Regions from separate parts of the Paenibacillus sp. TSM33 genome, predicted to be linked through region 1. Evidence: predicted binding sites of a transcription regulator. Region 1 holds the regulator's gene; the other holds the start of a gene.
The links. The regulator LexA, encoded in region 1, represses DNA repair genes until DNA is damaged. The targets are predictions, from matches to a motif close to CGAACATATGTTCG.
Positions count from the first base shown of each region.

Region 2: a site for LexA is predicted at 4,579-4,592, ahead of recA (recombinase RecA). Genes of this name have one in related genera too.

Region 1 is NZ_JBLZXB010000017.1:318,711-327,276, forward strand. Features, by position in the region: gene metH (methionine synthase) at 1-2,086, opposite strand, end outside; gene ACN6NF_RS13300 (cupin domain-containing protein) at 2,368-2,910, shown strand; gene ACN6NF_RS13305 (HAD family hydrolase) at 3,008-3,802, opposite strand; gene ACN6NF_RS13310 (hypothetical protein) at 3,959-4,468, opposite strand; gene ACN6NF_RS13315 (DUF896 domain-containing protein) at 4,586-4,792, opposite strand; gene ACN6NF_RS13320 (LysM peptidoglycan-binding domain-containing protein) at 4,901-5,269, opposite strand; gene lexA (transcriptional repressor LexA) at 5,459-6,085, shown strand; gene ACN6NF_RS13330 (hypothetical protein) at 6,508-6,672, shown strand; gene ACN6NF_RS13335 (hypothetical protein) at 6,714-6,854, shown strand; gene ACN6NF_RS13340 (DUF2798 domain-containing protein) at 7,039-7,539, opposite strand; gene ACN6NF_RS13345 (MarR family winged helix-turn-helix transcriptional regulator) at 7,795-8,250, opposite strand; gene ACN6NF_RS13350 (SDR family NAD(P)-dependent oxidoreductase) at 8,404-8,566, shown strand, end outside.
Region 2 is NZ_JBLZXB010000010.1:1,261,493-1,270,058, forward strand. Features, by position in the region: gene ACN6NF_RS09850 (DUF3388 domain-containing protein) at 1-283, shown strand, start outside; gene ACN6NF_RS09855 (RodZ domain-containing protein) at 314-1,390, shown strand; gene ACN6NF_RS09860 (hypothetical protein) at 1,475-1,639, shown strand; gene ACN6NF_RS09865 (YajQ family cyclic di-GMP-binding protein) at 1,784-2,275, shown strand; gene pgsA (CDP-diacylglycerol--glycerol-3-phosphate 3-phosphatidyltransferase) at 2,484-3,071, shown strand; gene ACN6NF_RS09875 (competence/damage-inducible protein A) at 3,167-4,435, shown strand; gene recA (recombinase RecA) at 4,662-5,723, shown strand; gene ACN6NF_RS09885 (regulatory protein RecX) at 5,934-6,683, shown strand; gene rny (ribonuclease Y) at 7,045-8,566, shown strand, end outside.

The DNA of each region.
Region 1 (8,566 bases):
AAGCCACGGATGCTTTCATCACTTCAGCGCTTTGCAGAACCTCCGCAACAATCAGCTCGTTGTTGTTAAACAGACGTCCTACTTCTTCCATCCCTTTCATTAGCGGTCCGTTAATAATCTCCAGAGAAGAATATTTAGCGAGCGCTTGCTCCAGATCCGGGATCAGTCCCTCCTTACTTCCCTCCACTACATAGGAAGCCAGCCGTTCTTCGAGCGAAAGGTTTGATATCTTCTCTTTTTTCTCCACTTTCTTGTTACGGAAAGCTGCTACAAATGCAGATAACGTATCGTCATTTGTTTTATAGATCAGGTCTTCCGCCAATTTCCGTTCATGCTCGGGGATCGATGCATAGCGTTCAAGCTTCTCCGTATTTACGATTGCATAATCCAGTCCCGCTTTGGTGCATTCGTACAAATAGACAGAATTGAGCACTTCACGACCCGCTTCCGGTAAACCAAAGGATACGTTACTGATGCCCAATATGGTATGGACCCCAGGAAGCGCTTCTTTAATGATACGTATGCCCTCAATCGTTTCCTTAGCCGAACCGATATATTGCTCATCCCCTGTTCCTACTGGGAATACGAGCGTATCAAAAATGATATCCTCCGCTGCCAGACCGTAACGGTTCACCAACAGATCATAAGAACGTTTAGCTACCTCAAGCTTATCCTCACGCGCAATTGCCTGTCCGCGTTCATCAATCGTTCCGACAACAACAGCAGCCCCGTATTTATGAATAATTGGAGCCATTTTCTCAAATTTCTCTTCACCATCCTCCAAATTAATGGAGTTAATAATGGCCTTACCCTGCGAATATTGAAGTGCTTTATCGATAACTTTAATATCTGTGGTATCAATCACCAATGGTACTTTCACTTTGTTTACAACCAGTTTCAAGAACGCTTCCATGTCTATCATTTCATCACGGTCAGGATCTTGCACACAAATATCAATGACATGTGCTCCGCTTTTTACCTGAGCACGAGCAATTTCAGACGCCTCTTCATATTTGCCTTCCACGATCAAACGCTTGAATTTTCGAGAACCCAGAACGTTCGTTCGCTCACCAACCATATACGGACGATTATCCTGTTCAATATACACAGGCTCAATGCCTGATACGGCAGGAGGATGATGACCTACGAGCTGACGAGGCTCAAACTGCGCCATACTTTCACTCATTACCCTTATATGCTCTGGTGTAGTACCACAACAGCCTCCTGCAATATTCAACCAGCCTTTTTCAGCGAAAGCAGCCATTTTACGAGCTAATGAATCTGGCGATTCATGGTATTGACCATTTTCATCGGGCAAGCCCGCATTTGGATAACAGCTAATAGCTGCAGAGGACATTTCAGACAAAGAACGAATATGATCACGCATAAACTCTGGACCTGTAGCACAATTCAGTCCAATCGAGATTGGATTTAAATGTTCGAGTGATATGCAGAAGGATTCAATGTTTTGTCCGGCCAACGTTGTTCCCATCGGCTCAATCGTGCCAGAAATCATTAATGGAAGCTCAATCCCTGTCTGCTCAAAAGCTTGACGAATTCCAATGCTACCTGCCTTGACGTTAAGCGTATCCTGTGAGGTCTCCAACAGAAGAACATCTACCCCACCTTCAATAAGCGCCAAAGCCTGCTCCTGATAGCTTTCAATCAGCTCTACAAATGTAACACCGCCTGTGACAGACAAGGTTTTCGTAGTTGGCCCCATAGCTCCTACAACAAAACGAGGCTTGTCCGCAGTACTGTATTTATCCACCGCGTTACGCGCCAGTTTGGCCGCCACCAGATTAATTTCACGGGCACGTTCTGGTATATCGTAATCCGCCAAAACGACGGATGTCGCTCCAAATGTATTCGTTTCAATCAGGTCTGCTCCGGCCTCCAAGTATGCTTCATGAATCCCTTGAATGACGTCCGGTCTTGTTAAGACCAACATCTCGTTGCAGCCTTCCAACTCTTCCCCACCAAAATCAGCGGCAGAAAGGTCTTCCTGCTGAATCATAGTGCCCATAGCCCCATCAAGAAGGAGTATTCTTCGTTGTAACGCATCCTGCAAGCTAACTTTATCCAAAATTTCTTCACCCCCGCAAAACGTTAAATCCTAGTTTAGCAGAAACCGTATCATTTAGATAGATTGAAGTAAAAACATACGTTTTATGCAGGGTAATCTTCTTCACAAACGGCATTGCTGATCTATTTTTGTAGTATGCATCGTTATAGACGAACGTCTTTAAACTGTATCTTTTAGCTATAGTCGTTCCCATATAAATGTTTCAGCCTGTATTGTACAACTGGATAAGACATGGTATTCTTTATATAACATTAATCCAAGTGGAAAAGAGTGATTTATACATGGCAGAAATTTTTATACGCAATACGAATGAGCGAATTAGCGGTGAAGAGCGAGTACGTGAATTTTTGGAGAACCACCAGGTATTGTATGAACACTGGGATGCTTCCAAGCTGCCTAGGGAGCTGCAAGAAAACTTTACTCTGACAAATGATCAAAAAGCCGCTGTTCTTAAAACATTTGAACCTGAAATCAAAGATTTAGCCGCACGTCGCGGATACAAAATCTGGGACGTTATCACTTTATCTGAAGCAACGCCGAATCTGGAGGAGCTGCTGGCCAAGTTCGAACAAATTCACACCCATACCGAGGATGAAATCCGTGCCATTGTTGCTGGTAAAGGAATTTTTATCATTAAAGGCTCTGAAGAGATCGGCTATTTTAATGTAGAGCTTTCACCAGGTGACGTTATTTCCGTTCCTGAAAATACTCCTCACTTCTTCACTTTAATGGAAAATCAAAAGATCGTCGCAGTTCGCTTGTTCATCGAAGAAAATGGCTGGATTGCCGAACCGTTCGAAGATCCAACATTCACTACAGCATAATTACGATGTATTGTGTCCATAAGAAAACTCCCTCTGCTCTGTAGCATATCGAGCGAAGGGAGTTTTCTTGATACTTGTTTAGAAGACTGTAGATTTCTTACTTTAAAGATTGAATAATTCCATGCAACTCAGACAAATGTTTGATTTGGAACTTTGGCTTGATCTCTGTAGTATTGATTTTATCGTTCCGATTTACCCACACGGAATGTACACCTGCTCCCAAAGCTCCTTGAATATCAGTCGTCAATTTATCTCCTACCATTAAAGCTTGTTCAGGTTCAATTCCTAGAAGTCCCAAAGCATGCTGGAATATAGAAGGATCAGGCTTGCCCCGACCAAAAGAACCTGAAATGACAACATGATCAAAAAAAGGAGCCAATTGAGGAACTCCATCCAGCTTCTCCTGTTGTAGATCAGGGGAACCATTTGTCAGCAATAACAGCTTGTATTGCTCCTTCAATTGTTCCAGAATCTCAAACGTTTCTTCATATACATGTGGACGTGCACGTCTTTCCGAAGCAAATTGGGCAGCTAGCTTTTCCGCCAACTCCTCATTATCTATCCCCAGTTGCTGAAGCCCTCTGCGCCAGGATTCTTTACGATAAACAGGAGCCAACTGTTCCAATTGGCGGAATTCAGGTTGCTCACCTGCTGTAAAATTCGCCCACAGTCCTTCAAACGGATTAATGCCAATCATTTGAGTAAAACTAAAGGTTTCATAGGACTCATACAAAGCACGCGCTTCCTTGCGTACGGCTTCTTCCAACTTTTTCGGATCAGCGCCTGCTTCTCGGGAGCCTGTTTGACACGCTGCATCAAAAGCCTCTTCTACACTACGTTCATCCCACAGAAGGGTATCATCAAGATCAAACATTATCGCCTGAATCGTCATATGAATTATCCACTCTCTTTCCACTGTATATGTAAGCTTGTCTGTTTGGTCAGGAATCAGATCGTTATGTGTGCCCATATTAAGCAAGTGGCCGCACCATGTTATATGAAAAAATAACATCATACGGCCTTCTTACTGAGCTACAGGCTAAATCGGTTATTTCTTATCTACCTGTATCTGATTGGATAGTGCAAACTTTTCAAGGCGCTCTGCGATGGCATCTGTATCATAGCGTCCTAGTGATTTTGTGAAAATAAAATTACCGCCCTTCCCTTTTCTTTCAACGGTAACGTAACCCTTTTCAATTTTGATGGCTTTCATGTCCCCTGCCGTCATCGGCCGTTCTCTGCCACCTTTTAACATATAAAGGGTATCTTTTCCCACTTTTAAATAAGGACGGCGAATGAAGAAGATCACAGCCAGCATCAAGTACAAGCCAAATACGAGCCAGTCCATTCCCCGCATGCCAGTCTTCGTCAAAAAGTAACTCATAAGCATGTACAATACAGCAAGACCAGCCAGCATGATTGGCACAGTAATATTACGGCCACGGAAAATGTCCATTGCTGAACCTGCGCCGTTAATGGTTTGAATGCCTTGTTTCTTGCGCGTTTTATTTAAATGCGCTGTGTTTTTGCGTACTTTTCTTTCAAATGATCGGGCCATTTCTCAATTCCCTTCCCAATAAATATTACATTAAAACAATTGCCCTAAAGCTGATCTATATAGATACCAAGAAAGATACCTAAAAACAAAAGGCAAATAATGCAGGCTTTAGCGACATTAATGCTTCAGCCCGCCATTTCCCTTCGGCGTATCATCGTCTACAAATTCAATGGTTTCGAGCTGCTGCCGAAAATTACGGCGAATGTTGCCTAAATAAATTTCCCGAAGGTTAGCGCGCTCCGTGGTTTCCTCTTCCGTCAATCCTTCGGCTTTTGCTTTGCGCGCTAATTCATTAATGCGCTGTACCAAGCTGTCTATATCCAAATTGTGTCCCCTCCATAAAAGCAAAGATATAATACACTTTGACATGTAGAAAAGAGCTTGTCAAGGCTCCCGCATTGTGCTCCCTGACAAGCTCTATAGCCTTATCGTTCAGAAGGGTGGGAGCTTAAGTACCTGACCTGCCTGCACTCCCCGATCCTCCAAACCGTTAATACGCACAATTCCTTCAATATATACCCGTGTATCCATTCGTTCCGGTTTATGATTCACGGCAATCTGCCATAATGTATCTCCAGGTTGTACAGTCAGCTTAATCACTTCTTCATTAGAAACAGAAGGTGCTGCGAAAACCGTAAGTACACCTGCCCCTGCAACCCAAACGATAATTACTAGAATAAGAAGCTTGACTAAAAGAGTATTGGTAATAACCTGTAGCAAACGCACCTTACCCTCTTTTCGGCTCTCCTGTAAATTCTCTAAACTCATCGGGAAAATACTTTGATAAGTGCTATATTTCATAATTGGCTGCGTCCTCCAAACGTTTGTTCTTATGTTTTTCACAATATAACACGAACGTTTGTTTTGTTCAATAGAAAAGAGAACAAAAGTTCGTGAATTTTTTTAGGGATTATTTAGAACTTATGTTTGTACGAACGGAGGTTCTATGCTATAATTTTCCCAAACGTTACTAAATGGGGTTGATACGGTATGTCTAAGATTTCGAGCCGCCAGCAGGCCATTCTTGAATTTATCCGCAATGAAGTGCGTCTAAAGGGATACCCCCCTTCTGTGCGCGAAATAGGCGAGGCAGTCGGATTGGCCTCCAGTTCTACGGTTCATGGTCATTTGGATCGTTTGGAGAAAAAAGGACTCATTCGCCGCGATCCTACGAAACCACGGGCTATTGAATTACTCGGTCAAGACGAATCGGATAACAGCAACTTGATTAATTACTCCATTAGTCGTGTTCCCGTCGTCGGCAAAGTAACCGCTGGTCTTCCTATTACGGCGACAGAAAATATTGAAGATTACTTTCCTCTTCCCCAACACTTTGTTGGTGAGGATAAAATATTCATGTTATCTGTTGTAGGCGAAAGCATGATTGAAGCTGGTATTGCTAACGGAGACTATGTAATCGTACGTCAGCAGCAGACCGCTGATAACGGAGACATTGTAGTAGCTATGACAGATGAAGACGAGGCTACGGTTAAAACCTTTTACAAAGAAAAAGATCATATCCGGCTTCAACCTGAAAATCCAGCCTTTGAACCGCTTCGACTGACACACGTCAGCATATTGGGCAAGGTTGTTGGACTCTTCCGGGACTTCCACTGATTTATCGTGCTTTCTTCCCCGTTATACTACCGCTAATATAAAACCGGCCGCCTAGGCGAGCCGGTTTTATATTGTTCTTATGTTTACTAGGTGTGTGTCTCCAACTATCTTTTCCTTTTCAGCAACCTATATTGTCTCTACTATCATATCCGCCCCATTATCCGAGATAGTACCCCCTCTGATCTTGAATTGTTTACTTTTATTAGCTAAACAAATGGAAATTGAACTCATGTGACCTACTGTAGCCTTCCCCTATAACGTAAAGTCGGGAAGTCAAACGCAGGCTAGCATGAGCTTTTTTTTGTTAAACGTTTAGGAACATAGGTACTAGCTTCTTTTTATCTTTAGTAGATTTATGCTGATACATTACTAGCACAATTGACATATGTATATAGCAGACCTAAAGCAAAGGAGATATGCAGATGATCAGAAATAGAGTTAAAACGTATAAGCATCGCATCGGGAAAAACAGATATCTGGTCGTTAAAGTCTTTCAAGCCGCAGCTGCTAAAACAGGAAGCGGAAATGCACTCGCAACTAACGCATTAAATATCAAAATTTCCAAGCGTAAGCATAAACATCATTAAGATTTAACCATACCTTCATTTCTTTGAAGGGAGGTGATATTATGAGCAGAAGACACTGCAACCGTGAATTGAGAAGAAGAAGATTAAACATCCGTTCCAATCAAAGAGCCAATGCGCGCGCAAGAGGTAACGCACTGGCTGTTAATCTGTTTAGCGTGAATGATAGACAACGCAGACGTTAATAATTATTTTCAAGCAAAAAGCAGGAAGAATTCTTCCTGCTTTTTTTGTGTTAAATGATACACCAAACTACCAATCCGCCAGTTATAGCTTCCTCACACTTGTATCAGCTTTTCATAACTTAAGCATTTCTGGGTGTACATCATTCATTAGCTTAACACCGCTGTAATAGATTTGCTCTATTATTTAATTTAACACTTTTTTATAAGGTCCCACTTGCCCGCTTTTCTTTATAAATTTTATAAACAAGGCTCGAACAGCTGGACCCATAATTAATAATTGTAATGGATAGGCCACAAGAAAGTTCTTTATAAAAATTTCTATGTATGCTTCAAATAATGAATGAGCGCCAATACCATGACTCAGAATTGAAGTTAATAAACCGTAGAAAGACATAGAACAGGCCATTCCGATCACCATGCATGTTGAAATCGTGATAACTAAAAATATTTTTTTAGATTTATCAAAAGGTAGACTTAAAGCAACTTTTTTTGCTATAGGACCCACGATATATAAATCTAATACGAGCGCTATAATAAATCCAATTAGAAATTCAACAGCAATGGTAATCGAGCTAATTTTTCCAATCAATCCGTTAATCAAAAGATTATAGAAGGTCATAATAATGACCATTCCGAAACACATAATAACCCCGAAGTAAAAGCTTTCCTTTTTAGTTGTTGGCATTTAATTCAACCTTTCATTTTTGGATGTGATTATTTTAGCTGTAACAATAGTTTCATGTAAGTGAACTTTTTATGAACATATCGTTGGGAACATATCATTCTTTTGAGCTGACATTGAAATAACAACAGAAAAATCCCCATTACCTTAGCTGGTCGTCGGGGATTTCGTTTATTTAGACTATTCAATTACACTACACATCAATAATTTTCTAATAATTGATTATAGCTGATCCTGCTTTAGCCCACTCTTTGAATTCTAATTAAGTCCATTAAATTGCTTGAGCATTTGGATAAAATTATGAAGCTCCGCATCTTTCCAGTCCGAAATTCGTTCATAGAAAACGTTCTCTTTCTCCTTAAGCGCATCAATTAATTTTTGCTGTCCATGCTCGGTAAGAGACAATACAACTCCCCGTCCATCACTTTGGGAAGCCTCTCTGTTCAGATACCCCAAAGACTGGAGCTGTTTGACAAGACGACTCACTGAACTTCGATCCATCGCAGTTGATTCCGCTAAAGTGGCGGCATTAGTCGGGCCATAAGAATACAGCCAACGAACAATGTGGAAGGCGGCAGGTTGTAAGGAGGAGTCAAATTTCGCAGCAGCTCTGACATTCAGGGCGTGTGAAGCACTGATAAGTGCGTTAAGCTGCTCGCCCAACTCAATTTCCAATTTCTCCCTTGGTTCAATTTTAACTTCCTTATATTTCATCCTCAATCACCTTTCTCTCGATCAAAAAACCACAACTCAATTTAGTTGACATATATCAACTAAATCATTATAGTGGGCATATGTCAATCAAATGTGCTAACTCACCGGATTAGCTACTCCAATAAAATTGTAACACATGAAGGAGAAATGACGATGTCTAAAAATACTACTGTTGTCATAACAGGTGCCACCAGTGGTCTTGGACAGCTAGTCGCAGTAGAATTGGGAAAACGCGGCTGCTTTGATCTTGTTTTGACTGCCAGGAGTAAGGAACGTGCTGAAGCTACAAGAAAACAGATTGAGCTGGTTAGCCCAT
Region 2 (8,566 bases), on a different contig from region 1:
ACAAACGGTTCGCAGTCAGCTTTCTGAGGAAGAAATGAATCCCAACAATGTGTTTATTATTGACGGCATTGTGAGTACAATTCGGTCAAATGAAAGACATTATCACCTGCTTCAGGAAATTATGAGCATGCCAAGTACCAAAGTGATTGAGCATCCTGATGTATTTGTGCGTGAATCGGGATACAGCTTTGACGATTTCAATATCATTATTGAACTTCGCAATAATCCGGCTGAGGAAATTATTTATGATACCTTTACAGCCAGTTATACAGAAGATCTTTAAATAAGTGTAATTACACAAGGAGATGATGACATGTCAGAACTGGGTCAGCAATTAAAGGAGGCCCGGCTGCAAAAAGGATTGAGCCTTGACGATGTTCAGGAAATGACGAAGATACGCAAACGTTATCTGGAAGCCATTGAGACGGGCGATTACAAAGTGCTGCCGGGAAGCTTTTATGTCAGAGCTTTTATTAAAACATACGCCGAAACGGTCGGGTTGAATCCCGATGAGCTTCTGGAAGGGCATCAAAGCAATGTGCCTGAACCTGAACCGGAAGCAGTTATGGAGCCTGTTACACAAAAACGCTCCAGCCGTCCCGCGACGATTGGTAATCTTAAATGGTTGCCTACAGCGTTAATGTGGCTTTTTCTAGTTCTCATTGTTGGGGTTATTTATGCTTATTGGGTGAGCAACAACCATTCCACTCCAAAAACAGCAGAAAACACAACGCCGATTACAACACCAAGCACAACGCCAAGCACAACACCCAACACGTCTACTCCAAATACAGCTACGACACAGCCGGGTAATGGTCAAACGACGGCTCCGAATGGTGCTGGCGGGCAGACCCCTGATACGGGGCAAACCGGGGAAACTCAGCCAGGTGGTACGGGAACTACGGATGCCACTACTCCAAATCCTGGTCAGCAGCCGGATACGACTACGCCAGCGCAGGGAGTAACTGTGGCCCAGGATGGTAAGCAAGGCAAGACGACGATCTTCAAAGTCTCCAGTTCAACGGGGACCACGGTCAAGGTTGATATTAAAGCAACGGGCGAAAGCTGGCTTGAGGTGTACAAGGGACAAAATTCCCGTGGAGAAAAGCTGAGCTATGGTATGACTAAAAGTGGAGATGCCATGTCTTTCGATATCGGTCCGGAAGGCTTATATATCAAATCAGGACGGTCTTCTGCCACGGATATTTCTGTCGCCGGCCAACCGATAACCGATAATAAATCGACGACCCGAGTGTTGATACAGCAGGGGGAAGCTTCTTCGACTGGAGCGAGTGCTGGGGTGACGGGGTCAACGGATACGAAGTCAAATGGTAGTACGGATACTACACAAAGTGGGACAGATTCTAGTACAACTACTGATGGTGAATAAACGCCTTGTTGCGGGGAAATACTAATGACTGTAATTCTTGGAAAGTCAGTCATTTCATTTTCCGCAAAGTGAGGTGTATACGTTATGACCGTCAGCTGGATTGTGACTGGGCTCGGGATTATTGTCAGTTTACTGGGCTATTATTTAACACCGAATGCATGGGGCTATGGCATATTGGGCTTTGGTCTTGCTCACATTGTGCTTGGACTTTTGGATATGTTTAGAAATCCAACACGAAGTCACTATTAGAAATGTTAAACTGCAATTGTAATAAAGGCGTTTTTGTCGGGGAACTGGCAAGAACGCCTTTTTAGTGAACAGATTATTGGATTTTTGTAAATGACTAGCCTATAATTAGATATTGAACTTTGTTGTGGAAAGGAAAGTGAAACGATGGCTTCAGAAAATTCATTCGATATCGTCTCCAAAATGGATATGCAGGAGTTAACAAATGCGGTTCATCAGACGGAGCGTGAAATTGAAACGAGATTTGATTTTAAGGGGAGCAAAAGTAGCCTCAAGCTTGAGAAAGATGCCCTTACGATTGCATCGGAAGATGAATACAAGCTGAATGCGGTGATTGATATTTTGCAATCTAAAATGGTCAAACGAGGTCTATCCCTTAAAAATGTGGAATTTGGAAAATTGGAACCAGCTTCTTTAGGTACAGTGCGTCAGCGTCTTTCTCTTAAGCAGGGAATAGATCAGGATAACGCCAAAAAAATTAATATCCTTATTCGGGATTCCAAGCTAAAAGTGAAAAGTCAGATTCAAGGTGATCAAATTCGAGTAACTGGAAAAAATAGGGATGACCTACAAGCCATTATTCAATTGCTGCGGAAAGCCGATCTGCCGTTGGAGCTTCAATTTACAAACATGAAGTAAGCCGTTTCCTCTCATAGATTTTGTAGGACTAAACGTTGCTTGATGTGCAGCAGGTTATTTTGACATGCGTTTTGCGCCATATTATACTTGTAACGAAAATGCAGACATTGAGGTGTATAACGCTCGTCGAAAGCGATTTACATAGGATTGAATTCAATCCGAAAGCTGCCATTTGTAATCAAGTACGATAATCAGGGGAGAGTGTGTTGTGAATTTACCCAACAGAATTACAATAACGCGGATTTGCCTTATCCCGGTGATGATGCTGGCTTTGCTGGTGGATTTTGATTTTTATCCGCCACCGATTGAGATTGGTGCTTTCAAGCTGCCGTATAATCAGCTGATTGCGGCTATTATTTTCCTTGTAGCAGCCAGCACAGATGGCCTTGACGGATATTTGGCTCGTAAAAATAATATGGTCACCAATTTGGGCAAGCTGTTGGATCCCCTTGCTGATAAGCTGTTGGTGACTGCTATTTTGGTTTCTTTGTTAGAAATGGGAAAAATTGATTCGTGGGTTGTCGTTGTGATTGTCAGTCGTGAGTTTGCGGTTACGGGTCTAAGACAGATCGCCTTATTGGATGGCTCTGTGGTTGCTGCAAGCAATTGGGGGAAATTAAAGACGATCATCCAGATCGTTGCTATTGTAGCACTGCTCATAAATAATTTCCCGTTTGTTTTTCTGGGTATTCCGTTTGATTTAATAGCGATATGGGCAGCTGTGTTAATCACCATTTATTCGGGTATTGATTACTTTGTGAAGAATATTCATTTGCTGAGCTCCTCTAAAGTTTAACAGGATAAATCTTATGGAAACAGCAATAGGGACTTAACTTATTGCTGTTTCTTTACATAATTCCCACAATATACGCATCATAGGAGGACGAATTAATGAAGGCTGAAATCATTGCAGTAGGAACAGAGTTATTACTTGGACAAATAGTGAATACAAACGCCCAATATTTATCACAAGAGCTAGCTACAATCGGAATTGATGTATATTTTCAGACTGTAGTTGGCGATAACATGGATCGACTTCAGGAAGCGATACGACTTGCTCAGAAGCGTGCGGATATTATTTTGTTTTCTGGTGGGCTGGGACCAACTCAGGACGATTTAACAAAAGATGCGATAGCGGCTGTGTTAGGGCGGAAATTGCAGATAGATCGTCTCGCCATGGACAAGCTCGATCAGTTTTTCCGGAACCGCGGGGTAGAAATGACCGAGAATAACCGCCGACAGGCGCTTTCTATTGAAGGAGCCACTCCGCTTGAAAATGAGACAGGTTTAGCTATAGGGGATGCGATTGCACAGGACGGTAAATTTTATGTGGTTTTGCCTGGACCGCCTAAGGAACTTAAGCCTATGTTTGCAAATCATGCTAAGCCATGGTTGCTTCAGCAGGCATTGAGCGGTAAGGAGATGCCGATTTATTCGAAAATGCTAAAATTTGCAGGGATCGGTGAGTCAGCTCTTGAAACTCGCTTGTTAGATCTGATCCAATCCCAGACGGACCCCACGATTGCTCCTTATGCCAAGGAAGGGGAAGTCACGATCCGTATATCCACCAAGGCGGCCAGTGAGAGTGAAGCGTTAATTAAGCTGACAGCTACAGAAGTACAAATTCAGCAACGTCTTTCCGAATATATGTATGCAAGTGAGGATGTTACGCTGGAGAAGGTGATTGTAGATTTAATGGCCAAACGCGGACTCACTGTGAGTGCGGCGGAAAGTTGTACAGGCGGTATGCTAATGGAACACATCACTTCTATACCTGGCAGTGCTGTTATGTTTCAAGGTGGCATCGTATGTTATTCCAATGAAATGAAGATGAAATTGCTCAATGTGCCTTATGATTATTTGGAAGGGGATCATGCGCCAGGCGCAGTGAGTAAGGAAGTAGCCCTTGTGCTTGCAGAGCAGGCAAGAATGATTATGGACAGTGATTTCGGACTTTCCGTTACGGGTGTAGCTGGACCTGGATATTCCGAGCGGAAGCCAGTCGGTCTGGTGTATATTGGTATTGCTGAGCGCGACAAGGAAACGGAGGTATATGAGCTAAATTTAAGCGGTAACCGTGAGACCATCCGTTTGCGATCCGTCAAAGCTATCCTGTACAGATTGTGGCGTCGATTGGTAGAGAACGAGAAGCTCTCTTAATTATCGCTGAGTTGTTTTAGATAGATATTCATGATATAATCTTCTTATCGGAAGAACCGTTGCAAAGCTTTTTGCCAGCGGTTCTTTTTTCGTTTTAAGAGAAAGGTATAATTATAGAAGAGAGCCGCGGGAAATAAAAAAAACGAATGTATGTTCGAAAAAATGCTTGGCAAGCGTGTCAAAACAAGGTATTATTAAAGTACAAACAATGAAGGATGTGAGTTTATTGTCAGATCGTCGTGCTGCGCTGGATATGGCGCTCCGTCAAATAGAAAAGCAATTTGGTAAAGGTTCCATTATGAAGTTGGGTGAGTCTACCCACATGCAAGTGGAAACAATCCCCAGTGGTTCGATTGCTTTGGATATTGCGTTAGGAACGGGCGGCTTTCCAAGAGGCCGGATTATTGAAGTATATGGACCGGAATCATCCGGTAAAACGACAGTAGCTCTTCATGCTATCGCAGAGGTGCAAAAAACAGGCGGACAAGCCGCCTTTATCGATGCCGAGCATGCGCTTGATCCGTCGTATGCGAGCAAGCTGGGTGTCAATATTGATGAGTTGTTACTATCGCAACCAGATACAGGTGAGCAGGCATTGGAGATTGCCGAAGCTCTTGTACGTAGTGGGGCAGTGGACATTATCGTCATTGACTCTGTAGCGGCACTTGTACCGAAGGCAGAGATTGAAGGCGAAATGGGAGATTCCCATGTCGGTCTTCAAGCGCGCTTGATGTCACAGGCATTGCGTAAGCTGTCTGGAGCGATTAATAAATCGAAAACCATTGCTATCTTTATCAACCAGCTCCGTGAAAAAGTAGGTGTTATGTTCGGTAACCCTGAAACCACACCAGGTGGTCGTGCCTTGAAGTTTTACTCCACGGTACGTTTGGATGTTCGTCGTATCGAAAGCTTGAAAATGGGTAACGACATTGTAGGTAACCGTACACGTATTAAAGTCGTGAAGAACAAAGTTGCACCTCCTTTCCGTCAGGCCGAAGTGGATATTATGTACGGTGAGGGCATTTCCAAAGAAGGAAGCTTGATTGATATCGGTACGGAGCATGACATTGTTGACAAGAGTGGAGCTTGGTATTCCTACGAAGGCGAGCGCCTTGGTCAGGGACGTGAGAATGCAAAGCAATTTTTGAAGGAAAATCCGAACATTGCTAGTACGATCGAGCAAAAAATCCGGGTGGCCAGTAATTTAATTACAACAATTGCTCCACCGACAGAAGAAGAGTTGGCGCAGGAGGCCAAGGAAGAACAGGAACTGCTGGAGCTTGAATAAGCTTGCCTGAGACTTCGCTTCTGATCTGTCATGTGAACTGTAGCCTAGGGATTATGGTACAGTTCGCTTGAATAGCATGATTCTGATGCCCTGCACAGTTGTGCAGGGCATTTTTGTATCAAATAAAGTCTGTTTTGTCAGCAGAATCTAACTTTTGCGTAGCAGGTGATCGTAGGCTGCTTTCGTGAATTTCAAAGTGAGGGAAACATATTGCAGTTGGACGATAAAGATGAATACACTTCGGAAGAAAATAAACAGCAAGGGATTTCTCTTTTTCCAGATCATGAGGAATTGATGATTACTAGAGTAGAGCAGGGACAGAGACGCAACCGTGGAAGATACATCATTCATTTTGGTCCATATTCACTGTCTGTATTGGAAGATGTAATGATCAAGTACAACATGTTCAAAGGAACGTCATTCGTCAAAAAAGAACTAGAAGATATCGTTCTGGCAGATGAAAAACAACAGGCTTATGTACATGCGCTGCGCTATTTGGGGCAAAAGCCTCGTACACGTCAGGAAATTGCCCAGCGTTTAGCGCAAAAGGAAGTGGATCAGACTGTTATTGATGAGTTATTGGTGCGATTGCAACGGGAGAAGCTAGTAGATGATGATTTATACGCCCGTCAGTGGGCAAGACAGCGTATAACAAGCCAACGCAAGGGTAAGATGTGGATCAGACAAGAACTTCGTCAGAAGGGCATCTCTAAAGCCTCTATCGGGGAAGCGTTAGGTGAGATCACCGACAATGAGGAGTGGGAGAGTGCATTGTCGATTGGACGTAAAAAATGGAATCAGGTACGTGGTGATATAATGGATAAAAAGAGGAAAACATTCCCGTTTCTTATGAGACGCGGATATTCGGGGGATATGACACGTCGCGTGGTCAATCATCTCAGCGCGGCTGAGCAAGACGGAGCTTGCGATGACGAGGAATTACTGCATTGGGAGGAATAAGTTGCAAAACGGTAGCTGAACCTCTGGCTAGATGAGATGATTATGATATGGACAGTTGCACGGTAGTCTACTAATGTTTGCATTCCCTTGACAATGCCATTTGTCAAATAATAAAATATATATGAAACGATATTTGTGGAGTGCCCTTTTTCCTTCCAAAAAAGCGGAACCCACGATAAAGTTCTCATCGCCAAATAACAAGTGATGCCGCTATGCCAGGCGGAATTGTACGTGTGAAAGCATGTGCATATGAAATGAAGCGACCTTGAGTCGTTATCTTAGTTTGACGATCAAAGTAAATGTGACAATTTCAAAAAGTCCCAAGGAATGCCTTGGAGGAACCAACGGGGAGGTGAACAGTATGATGACTGCGATCTGGTTCGTTCTCGTTGCTGTAGCCGCGTTATTCTTTGGGTTCGGGATTGGTTATTTTATTCGCAAATCTATTGCAGAAGCTAAGATCTCCAGTGCGGAAGAAGCTGCCGCGCAAATCGTGGAGAACGCGAAAAAAGAGGCAGAAGCGCTGAAGAAGGAAACGGTATTGGAAGCAAAAGATGAAATTCATCGCATCCGTGCCGAAGCTGAAAAAGAAACTCGTGAACGTCGCAATGAAATTCAACGACAGGAACGAAGATTGCTGCAAAAAGAAGAATCGCTGGATAAAAAATTGGAATCGCTGGAACGCAAAGAAGAACAAGTGGCCAACAAAGAGAAACGAATCGATGAAACCCAGCAGCAAATTGATTTGATTTACAAGAGCCAGGTAACTGAGTTGGAGCGTATTTCTAATCTTACGATGGAGGATGCAAGAAGTATTATTCTGACCAACGTAGAGCAGGAAGTTCGTCATGAAACAGCTCAGATGATTAAGGAAATTGAACAGCAGGCCAAAGAAGAAGCGGACAAAAAGTCCCGTGAAATCATCACACTGGCCATCCAACGCTGTGCGGCAGATCATGTAGCAGAAACGACGGTTTCTGTTGTGACATTGCCGAACGAAGAAATGAAGGGCCGGATTATCGGACGCGAAGGCCGTAACATCCGTGCACTTGAAACCCTTACAGGAATCGACCTCATTATTGATGATACGCCGGAAGCTGTTATATTGTCCGGATTTGATCCGATTCGTAGAGAGATTGCGCGTACTGCTCTTGAGAAGCTCGTAGCGGACGGACGGATACATCCGGCTCGTATTGAAGAGATGGTGGAAAAATCCCGTAAAGAGGTGGACGAACGAATCCGAGAGTATGGTGAACAGGCCACCTTTGAAGTGGGTGTGCATAGCTTGCATCCGGATTTGATCAAGATCTTGGGACGTCTCAAGTTCCGTACGAGTTACGGACAGAACGTATTGAAGCACTCGATGGAAGTTGCATACTTGACAGGTCTGATGGCCGGGGAGCTGGGCGAGGACGTTGTACTGGCAAGACGGGCAGGCTTGCTGCATGACATCGGGAAGGCGCTGGATCACGAAGTGGAAGGATCACACGTTGAAATTGGCGTGGAACTGGCGAAGAAGTACAAGGAACACCCGGTCGTTATCAACAGCATTGCTTCACATCACGGCGACTGCGAAGCGACTTCAGTGATCGCCATGCTAGTTGGGGCGGCAGATGCTCTGTCAGCAGCAAGACCGGGAGCGCGGCGTGAAACGCTTGAGACGTATATCCGTCGTCTTGAGAAGCTGGAACGCATCTCCGAGTCTTTTGAAGGCGTTGAAAAATCATACGCAATTCAAGCCGGACGCGAAGTTCGCGTTATGGTACAGCCAGAGAAAATTGATGATGCGGAAGCATTCCGACTGGCCCGCGATATTACGAAAACGATTGAGAATGAACTGGATTACCCAGGGCATATTAAGGTTACCGTTATTCGCGAGACCC